One region of the Streptomyces incanus genome, then DNA from elsewhere that is predicted to be linked to it. Evidence: riboswitches for the same ligand, from Rfam matches in the RefSeq annotation. Region 1 holds a riboswitch; the other holds the start of a gene.

What was found. Region 1 has a riboswitch for glycine ahead of gcvT (glycine cleavage system aminomethyltransferase GcvT). Riboswitches for the same ligand answer to the same signal wherever they lie in the genome.
Region 2: it holds a riboswitch for glycine, as region 1 does, so the genes downstream of both, gcvP (aminomethyl-transferring glycine dehydrogenase) here and gcvT (glycine cleavage system aminomethyltransferase GcvT) in region 1, are expected to answer to the same signal.

What each region holds. Positions count from the first base shown of each region.
Region 1 covers NZ_JBHSPC010000014.1:67,880-71,911, reverse strand. Annotated here, with positions in the region: gene glyA (serine hydroxymethyltransferase) at 1-1,129, opposite strand, end outside; gene gcvH (glycine cleavage system protein GcvH) at 1,145-1,522, opposite strand; gene gcvT (glycine cleavage system aminomethyltransferase GcvT) at 1,897-3,030, opposite strand; glycine riboswitch at 3,066-3,188, opposite strand; glycine riboswitch at 3,189-3,288, opposite strand; gene ACFP2V_RS05175 (AAA family ATPase) at 3,523-4,032, shown strand, end outside.
Region 2 covers NZ_JBHSPC010000131.1:8,820-12,851, reverse strand. Annotated here, with positions in the region: gene gcvP (aminomethyl-transferring glycine dehydrogenase) at 1-1,397, opposite strand, end outside; glycine riboswitch at 1,569-1,665, opposite strand; gene ACFP2V_RS33875 (PRC-barrel domain-containing protein) at 1,777-2,151, shown strand; gene ACFP2V_RS33870 (DNA polymerase IV) at 2,237-3,775, opposite strand; gene ACFP2V_RS33865 (MerR family transcriptional regulator) at 3,856-4,032, opposite strand, start outside.

The sequences.
Region 1 (4,032 bases):
CGAAGCCGCGGGTGGCCAGGGCGGGCGTGCCGATCCGCAGACCCGAGGTGACCATCGGAGGGCGCGGGTCGTTCGGGATCGCATTGCGGTTGACGGTGATGCCGACCTCGTGGAGACGGTCCTCGGCCTGCTGCCCGTCCAGCTCGGAGTCGCGCAGGTCGACCAGGACCAGGTGCACGTCCGTGCCGCCGGAGAGCACGTCCACGCCCACCGCCTTGACGTCGTCCTTCATCAGGCGCTCGGCCAGGATGCGGGCGCCCTCCAGGGTGCGGCGCTGGCGGTCCTTGAACTCCTCGGACGCGGCGACCTTGAAGGCGACGGCCTTGGCCGCGACCACATGCTCCAGCGGGCCGCCCTGCTGGCCGGGGAAGACCGCGGAGTTGATCTTCTTGGCCAGCTCGGCCGTGGAGAGGATCACGCCACCGCGCGGGCCACCGAGGGTCTTGTGCGTGGTCGTGGTGACGACGTGGGCGTGTGGGACCGGGTTCGGGTGCAGGCCCGCCGCGACCAGACCGGCGAAGTGCGCCATGTCGACCATCAGGTACGCGCCGACCTCGTCCGCGATCCGGCGGAACTCGGCGAAGTCCAGCTGCCGCGGGTACGCCGACCAGCCGGCGACGATCAGCTTCGGCCTGCTCTCCTTGGCCAGCCGCTCGACCTCGGCCATGTCGACCCGGCCGTCGTCGCCGACGTGGTAGGCGACGACGTCGTAGAGCTTGCCCGAGAAGTTGATCTTCATGCCGTGGGTCAGGTGCCCGCCGTGCGCGAGGTTCAGGCCCATGATCGTGTCGCCGGGCTTGAGCAGCGCGAACATCGCGGCGGCGTTGGCCTGCGCGCCCGAGTGCGGCTGCACGTTGGCGTGCTCGGCGCCGAACAGCTCCTTGACCCGGTCGATGGCGATCTGCTCGATCACGTCGACGTGCTCGCAGCCGCCGTAGTAGCGGCGGCCGGGGTAGCCCTCGGCGTACTTGTTGGTGAGGACCGTGCCCTGGGCCTCCATGACCGCGACCGGGGCGAAGTTCTCCGAGGCGATCATCTCGAGGGTGGACTGCTGGCGGTGCAGCTCGGCATCGACCGCCGCGGCGACGTCCGGGTCGAGCTCGTGCAGCGGGGTGTTCAGAAGTGACATGCGGTTACGGCCTCCTCAGCCCTGGATGAAGGCGTCGTACTCGGCGGCGGAGAGCAGGTCGGCCGGCTCCTCGCCGACCCGCACCTTGAACAGCCAGCCGCCCTCGAAGGGGGCCGAGTTCACCAGCGACGGGTCGCTGACCACGTCCTCGTTGATCTCGGTGACCTCGCCGGTGACCGGGCAGTACAGGTCGCTGACCGACTTGGTCGACTCCAGCTCGCCGCAGGTCTCGCCCGCGGTCACGGTGTCACCGACCTCGGGGAGCTGGACGAACACGACGTCGCCGAGCGCGTTGGCCGCGTGCTCGGTGATGCCGATGGCCGACACACCGTCCTCGGCGGCCGACAGCCACTCGTGCTCCTTGCTGTAACGCAGCTGCTGGGGGTTGCTCATGACCTGGATTCTCCTGTAAGCGGTGGACTTGCTGATGACTCGGAAACTACGGGAAGCACGGGACAAGCGCGTGGGCAGGCACGATCTGCCCGGCTCATCCGTGCGAGGACCTGCGAGGACCTGAAGACCCTACGGCGACGTACGAGGACCTGCGCGCCGACCCACGACGACCCACGACGACGGGGAAGGGCCCGGAAGCCGTGATGCTGTGGTCGGTTCGGCCCGGCGTTCCGGGCCTCGCGAGCCCGTACCGACGGCCCTGGTACTCCGGCGAACCGTGACACATTCCCGGAAGTGTCACGGTCGGCGGGCTCATGCCCCGGGTTCACCGGATTCGCCGACAGCATCAGCCGTCCCGGGGCCCTCCGTGACGGTTACTTCTGCCGCTGGTAGAACGGCAGCGCCACGACCTCGTACGGCTCGTGGCTGCCGCGGATGTCCACGCCGACGCCCGCCGTGCCCGGCGCCGCGTGCGCCACGTCGACGTACGCCATCGCGATCGGCCGGCCCAGCGTCGGCGAGGGCGCGCCGGAGGTGACCTCGCCGATCACCTCGCCCCCGGCGACCACCGCGTATCCGGCGCGCGGGACCCGGCGGCCCTCGGCGACCAGGCCGACCAGGACGCGGGGCGGGGTCGCCTCGGCGCGGGCGGCGGCCTCGGTCAGGGCGGCGCGGCCCACGAAGTCGCCTTCCTTCTCGAACTTCACCACCCGGCCGAACCCGGCGTCGAACGGCGTCAGGGAGGCGCTCAGTTCATTGCCGTACAGCGGCATGCCGGCCTCCAGACGCAGCGTGTCCCGGCAGGACAGCCCGCACGGGACCAGCCCGATGCCCTCGCCCGCCTTGGTCAGCGCCTGCCACAGTTCGACCGCGTGCTCCGGCTTCACGAACAGCTCGAAGCCGTCCTCGCCGGTGTAGCCGGTACGGGCGATGAGCGCGGGGACGCCCGCGACCGTGCCGGGCTGCCCGGCGTAGTACTTCATGCCCTCGAGGTCGGTGTCGGTGAGGGACTGCAGGATGCCGGGGGACTCGGGGCCCTGCACCGCGAGCAGCGCGTACGCGTCGCGGTCGTCACGGACCTCGGTGTCGAAGCCGGCCGACCGCTCCACGAGCGCGTCCAGCACCACCTGGGCGTTGGAGGCGTTCGCGACGACCAGGTAGCGGGGGGACCCGGCCTCGGGGTCGTCGAGCCGGTAGACGATCAGGTCGTCCAGGATGCCGCCGTCCTCGCGGCAGATCATGGTGTAGCGGGCGCGGCCGGGCTTGACGGTCCCGATGTTGCCGACCAGCGCGTGATCGAGGAACCGGGTCGCCTGCGGGCCGGTGACGGTGATCTCGCCCATGTGGGAGAGATCGAAGAGACCGGCCCTCGTCCGCACGGCGTTGTGCTCGTCGCGTTCGGAGCCGTAGCGCAGGGGCATGTCCCAGCCGGCGAAATCGGTCATCGTGGCACCGAGCGAACGATGCACGGCGTCGAGCGCGGTCCGGCGGAGTTCGGTACTGCTCATCGGTCGGTCTCCCAGGGCAGGACAGGCGAGGTCTTTCCTCCCCATCTGTCATCGGAACCTGAGAGGTTCGCCATGACCGCCCGCGCAGGGGACGACCACGGCTTGCACCTTGGGTGGAGCCACCGGCGACTCGCGCGGGGCCCGCTTTTCAGATGTGCCTCGCCCACGCGGTAACGGTGCCTGAGAGATTCAAGGGAGGGACTTGCTCCTTCGGCGCCCCGGCGGCAACGGTGCCGAGGACTCTCCCGCGCGGATTCAAACGGCCGGTATGCAGTTGGCGCGCTCATCATTGCACGCATCGCGGGGCCGCGGCAGGGGGACCCTTCTGGGAGAAGCACAGGGTATTCGGGTGTTCACGGACGGCTGTGACAGGCCTGTATCGGGAAAGGGACGGAAACCAGAGGCACCCGGCGTTACCGTCTCTTTACACTCGGCGGGGAGGTGTCCGGTACCTGGGCACAGGGCCGGACAGCCCCCAGGGGAGGACTCACGGTGAACAAGGCCAGGGCGTACGCCACCACCACGGGCGTCACGCTGCCCGAGCCGCAGGCCCCCTCGGCCCGGGGGGCCTGCGGCACCCTGCCCGCGCCTGTCGTCCGCGACCTGCGCGAGCGCGCCGGCCGCAGCCCGCACGCCCTGCTCTTCGGCCCCCGCGACCTCGTCGTGGTCACCGGACTGCCCGGCAGCGGCAAGTCCACCCTCATGCGGCGCGCGGCGCGCGGCACCCTCATCGACTCGCAGGACACCCGCGACCGCTGGGACCGCGGCATGCCGCGCCTCCTGCCGTACGCGGTGTACCGGCCCCTGGTCCGCCTCGCCCACTACGCCGGACTGCGGCGCGCCCTGCGTACCGGCGAGGGAATCGTCGTCCACGACTGCGGCACGCAGGCCTGGGTGCGCCGCTGGCTGGCCCGCGAGGCCCGCCGCCGGGGCGCGGACCTGCATCTGCTGCTGCTCGACGTCCCCCCGGAGCAGGCTCTGGACGGCCAGCGCGAGCGCGGC
Region 2 (4,032 bases), on a different contig from region 1:
TCCGGGAGGGTGTTCCGCGCGGCCGCGTCCAGGGATTCGACATCTCCCTCGACACCGAAGGCGCTCCACACGGCGGCGAGCCGGTCGCGCGTGGTGGTCTCGTCGCAGGCGATCGAGACGAGGTCGGCGTCGACGGGGTGCAGGTTGACGCCGTTGTCCCGGGCGGCGGTCACGACCTCGGCGGCCCGCCCCGGGACCCGCACGGTCAGCGTGTCGAAGTAGGAACCGTGGACGATCTCCACGCCGCCGGCCCGGAGCCCTTCGGCGAGGACGGTCGCGTAGCGGTGGGTGCGCCACGCGATGGTCCTCAGCCCCTCGGGGCCGTGGTACACGGTGTACATGCCCGCCATGACGGCGAGCAGTACCTGGGCGGTACAGATGTTGCTGGTGGCCTTCTCACGGCGGATGTGCTGCTCGCGGGTCTGGAGCGCGAGCCGGTAGGCCCTGTGCCCGTCCGCGTCGACGGAGACGCCGACGAGCCGTCCGGGCAGGCTGCGCGCCATCTTCTCCTGCACGGCCATGTATCCGGCGTGCGGTCCGCCGAAGCCCATCGGCACGCCGAAGCGCTGCGTCGTGCCGATCGCGATGTCCGCGCCGAGTTCGCCGGGGGACGTCAGCAGCGTGAGGGCGAGCAGATCGGCGGCGACGGTGACGAGCGCGCCCAGTTCGTGCGCCCGGTCGATCACCGGCTTGATGTCGCGTACGGCACCGGAGGCGCCCGGGTACTGGATCAGTACGCCGTTGATCTCACGCTCGGCGACTTCGGCGGGGATGCCTTCGCTCAGGTCGGCGACGACGACCTCGACACCCGCCGGCTCGGCGCGCGTCCGGATGACGGCGATGGTCTGCGGCAGCGCGTCCGCGTCGACCAGGAACAGGCCCTTCTTGTTCTTGCCCATGCGGCGCGAAAGCGCCATCGCCTCGGCGGCCGCGGTGCCCTCGTCGAGCAGGGAGGCTCCGGAGGTCGGGAGGCCGGTGAGCTCGGCGACCATGGTCTGGAAGTTCAGCAGCGCCTCGAGCCGCCCCTGCGAGATCTCGGGCTGGTACGGCGTGTAGGCCGTGTACCAGGCGGGGTTCTCCATGACGTTCCGCAGGATGACGGGCGGCGTGAAGGTCCCGTAGTACCCCAGCCCGATCATGGAACCGAGCACCTCGTTGCGGTCGGCCAGCGACCGCAGCTCGGCCAGCACCTCGGGCTCGGTCCGGGCACCCGGCAGGTCCAGCGCGTCGGCGTTCTTGATCACGTCCGGGACCGCGGCGGCCGTCAGCTCGTCGAGCGAGCCGTAGCCGACCTGCGCCAGCATCTTGGCGCGGGCCTCGTGGTCGGGGCCGATGTGACGCTGCTCGAAGGGCGTTCCCTGTTCGAGCTCGGAGAGGGAAATGCGATGGGCGGTCATGTGCGGAGGCCTCCTGGTCCGACGACCTTCGAGGGGCACCATGGCGGGTGCCCGGACGGCCTCCCCCTCTGTCATCTCAACCTGAGAGCTTCACCGGCCGCCCGGGGCGGCCGGCTTTCACCGTCGGTGAGAGCGGGAGCCGTCGACACCCGCCCTGCTTTCCAGAGTGACCTCGTCCATGCGGTACGTGAGCCTGAGAGATTCCGGGGAGGATTTGCTCCTTCGGCGCCCTCCGATGGTGCAGGGAGGGCTCTCCCGCACGGGGTCAGCAGCCGCTGCCAGGGTACCAGCGAGGGCAAGGCCCGGACTTTCGAGTGGCCGCTCCGCCGATTGTGCCGTTTTGTAGTGCTGACGAATTCTTGCGACCTGTGGAGGGCCCGTGCAGACCGACATCGATCCGCGCAACCTGATCGGCCGCAAGGCGTTCGACCGCAATGGCAACCGGATCGGCACGATCGACGAGGTCTATCTCGACGACGCCACCGGCGTGCCGGAGTGGGCGGCGATACGCACCGGCCTGTTCAGCAGGGACGCCTTCGTCCCCCTGGAGCCGAGCGAGCTGATCGACGGCGGTCTCCACATCCCCTTCGAACGCGCTCTGATCAAGGACGCCCCCGACTTCGGTGTGGGCCGTCATCTCTCCCCGGAGCAGGAGCTCCAGCTCTACCACCACTACGGCCTGGACACGGCCGCCCCTCCCCCGCTCCCGGACCACGACTTCGGCAGGCTCGCCGGCAGGGACGACTCTGCCTGAGGACGCCACCCGTGGCGCATCCGAACCACCGACCCGGCACCCGCCCGTCCAGGGCCTGCCTCCGGGCCCACGCAGGGCAGCGCCCTCACTCGCCCAAGGCCCCCGGGTCCGCAACGCCGGCCACCGCCCCCGCACCAGCCCTTGAAACCTGGCTACCCCGGGCGTCGCCGTCGGCCCGGCCGTCCTGGGTGCCCTCATCGCCCTGACCGTCGCTGCCCTGACCGTCGTCGTCCTGGCTGTCCTCGCCGCTCGGGCCGCCCGCGCTCCTCCCGCTGCCCCCAGGTCTTCGCTCCACCAACGGCAGCGGATCGGCGGGGTGCAGGGCCGGGTCGTCGGTCCGGAAGGTCCTCACCCGCCCCGGCGCCGACCCGGGCGTCTCGAACCGCACGGTGACCCGCCCGAGGCCGCTGCCCTGGACCCACCCATGGCCGTACTCGCTGTGCCTCACGTCGTGCCCGGCCGGCCAGCGCCGCTCGGCACCCGCCTGTTGCCGTTCCTCCGCGGGCACTGCCGCCTCCGCTTCCTCGCCCAGCAGCTCCTTGTCCCGCTCCCCCGCCGCCTGCGCGAACAGGTCCTCCTGCGTGTAGTCGGCGAGCCCGCTGACCCCCACGCCCAGCAGCCGCACGCCGCCCGTCGTGTCGACCGGGTCCAGCAGCCGCGCCGCCGCCTCACGCACCACCGCCGGATCGTCCGTGGGCCCCCGCAGGGTCTCGGAGCGGGTGAGCGTCGAGAAGTCGTACCGCCGGACCTTCAGCACGATGGTCCGTCCCGACAGCCCCGCGGCCCTCAGCCGGCGCACACAGCGGTCGGCGAGGCGCTGTACCTCCACCCCGACCCGCACCCGGTCGTGGATGTCCACGTCGTAGGTGTCCTCGACCGACACCGACTTCGTCTCCCGCTCGGCCACCACGGACCGATCGTCCCTCGCCAGGGACATGGCGTGCAGGGCGTGTCCGTGTGCCTTGCCGAGCAGGCGTACCAGCTCGTCCTCCCCTGCCTCGGCGAGGTCCCCGACCGTGTGGATGCCGGCCCGCCGCAGGTGGTCACCGGTGGCCGGCCCGACACCCGGCAGTGTCCGGACCGGCAGCGGCGCCAGCAGGGCCCGCTCGGTCCCCGGCTCGATCAACACCAGCCCGTCCGGCTTGGCCTGCTCCGAGGCGATCTTCGCCAGCATCTTGGAGGCCGCCAGCCCCACCGATCCGGTGAGCCCCGTGACCGCCCGTATGTCCGCGCGCAGCTTCGCGCCGGCCAGCCGCGCGGACCGCTCGTCCCAGGCCGCCCCTCCGGCCTCCAGATCCACGAACGCCTCGTCCAGGCTCAATGGTTCCACCAGCGGCGACAACGCCCGCAGCAGCTCCATCACCTGGTCACTGATCGACCGGTACAACGCGAAGCGGGGCACCAGATACGCCGCGTTCGGCGCGAGCCGCCGCGCCTGCGCCATGGGCAGCGCGGAATGGACACCGAGGACCCGGGCCTCGTACGAGGCGGTGGCGACCACACCGCGCGGCCCGAGCCCGCCCACGACCACGGCCTTCCCGCGCAGGCTCGGCTTGGACGCCTGCTCCACCGAGGCGAAGAAGGCGTCCATGTCGAGATGCAGGACTGTGGGCGCGGATCTCACATCTCCGATGCTGCCCTACGCCACTGACAATGCCCCGCCGCGCGTGTCGCCGGCACGGACCGTGCGGTCTGCGCAGCGGCTCAGACGGCGCGGTTGCGCCGCCTCGCCAGCTCGTCCGTCGGGTTGGGGCCGATCAGTGTCTCCCCGGTGTCGATGCGTTCCCCGTGCAACTGCGACAGCGCGCTCTCGACGTCCCGCCACACCACGCCCACAGCGATCCCGAAGACCCCCTGACCACCCTGGAGCAGGGCATGGAC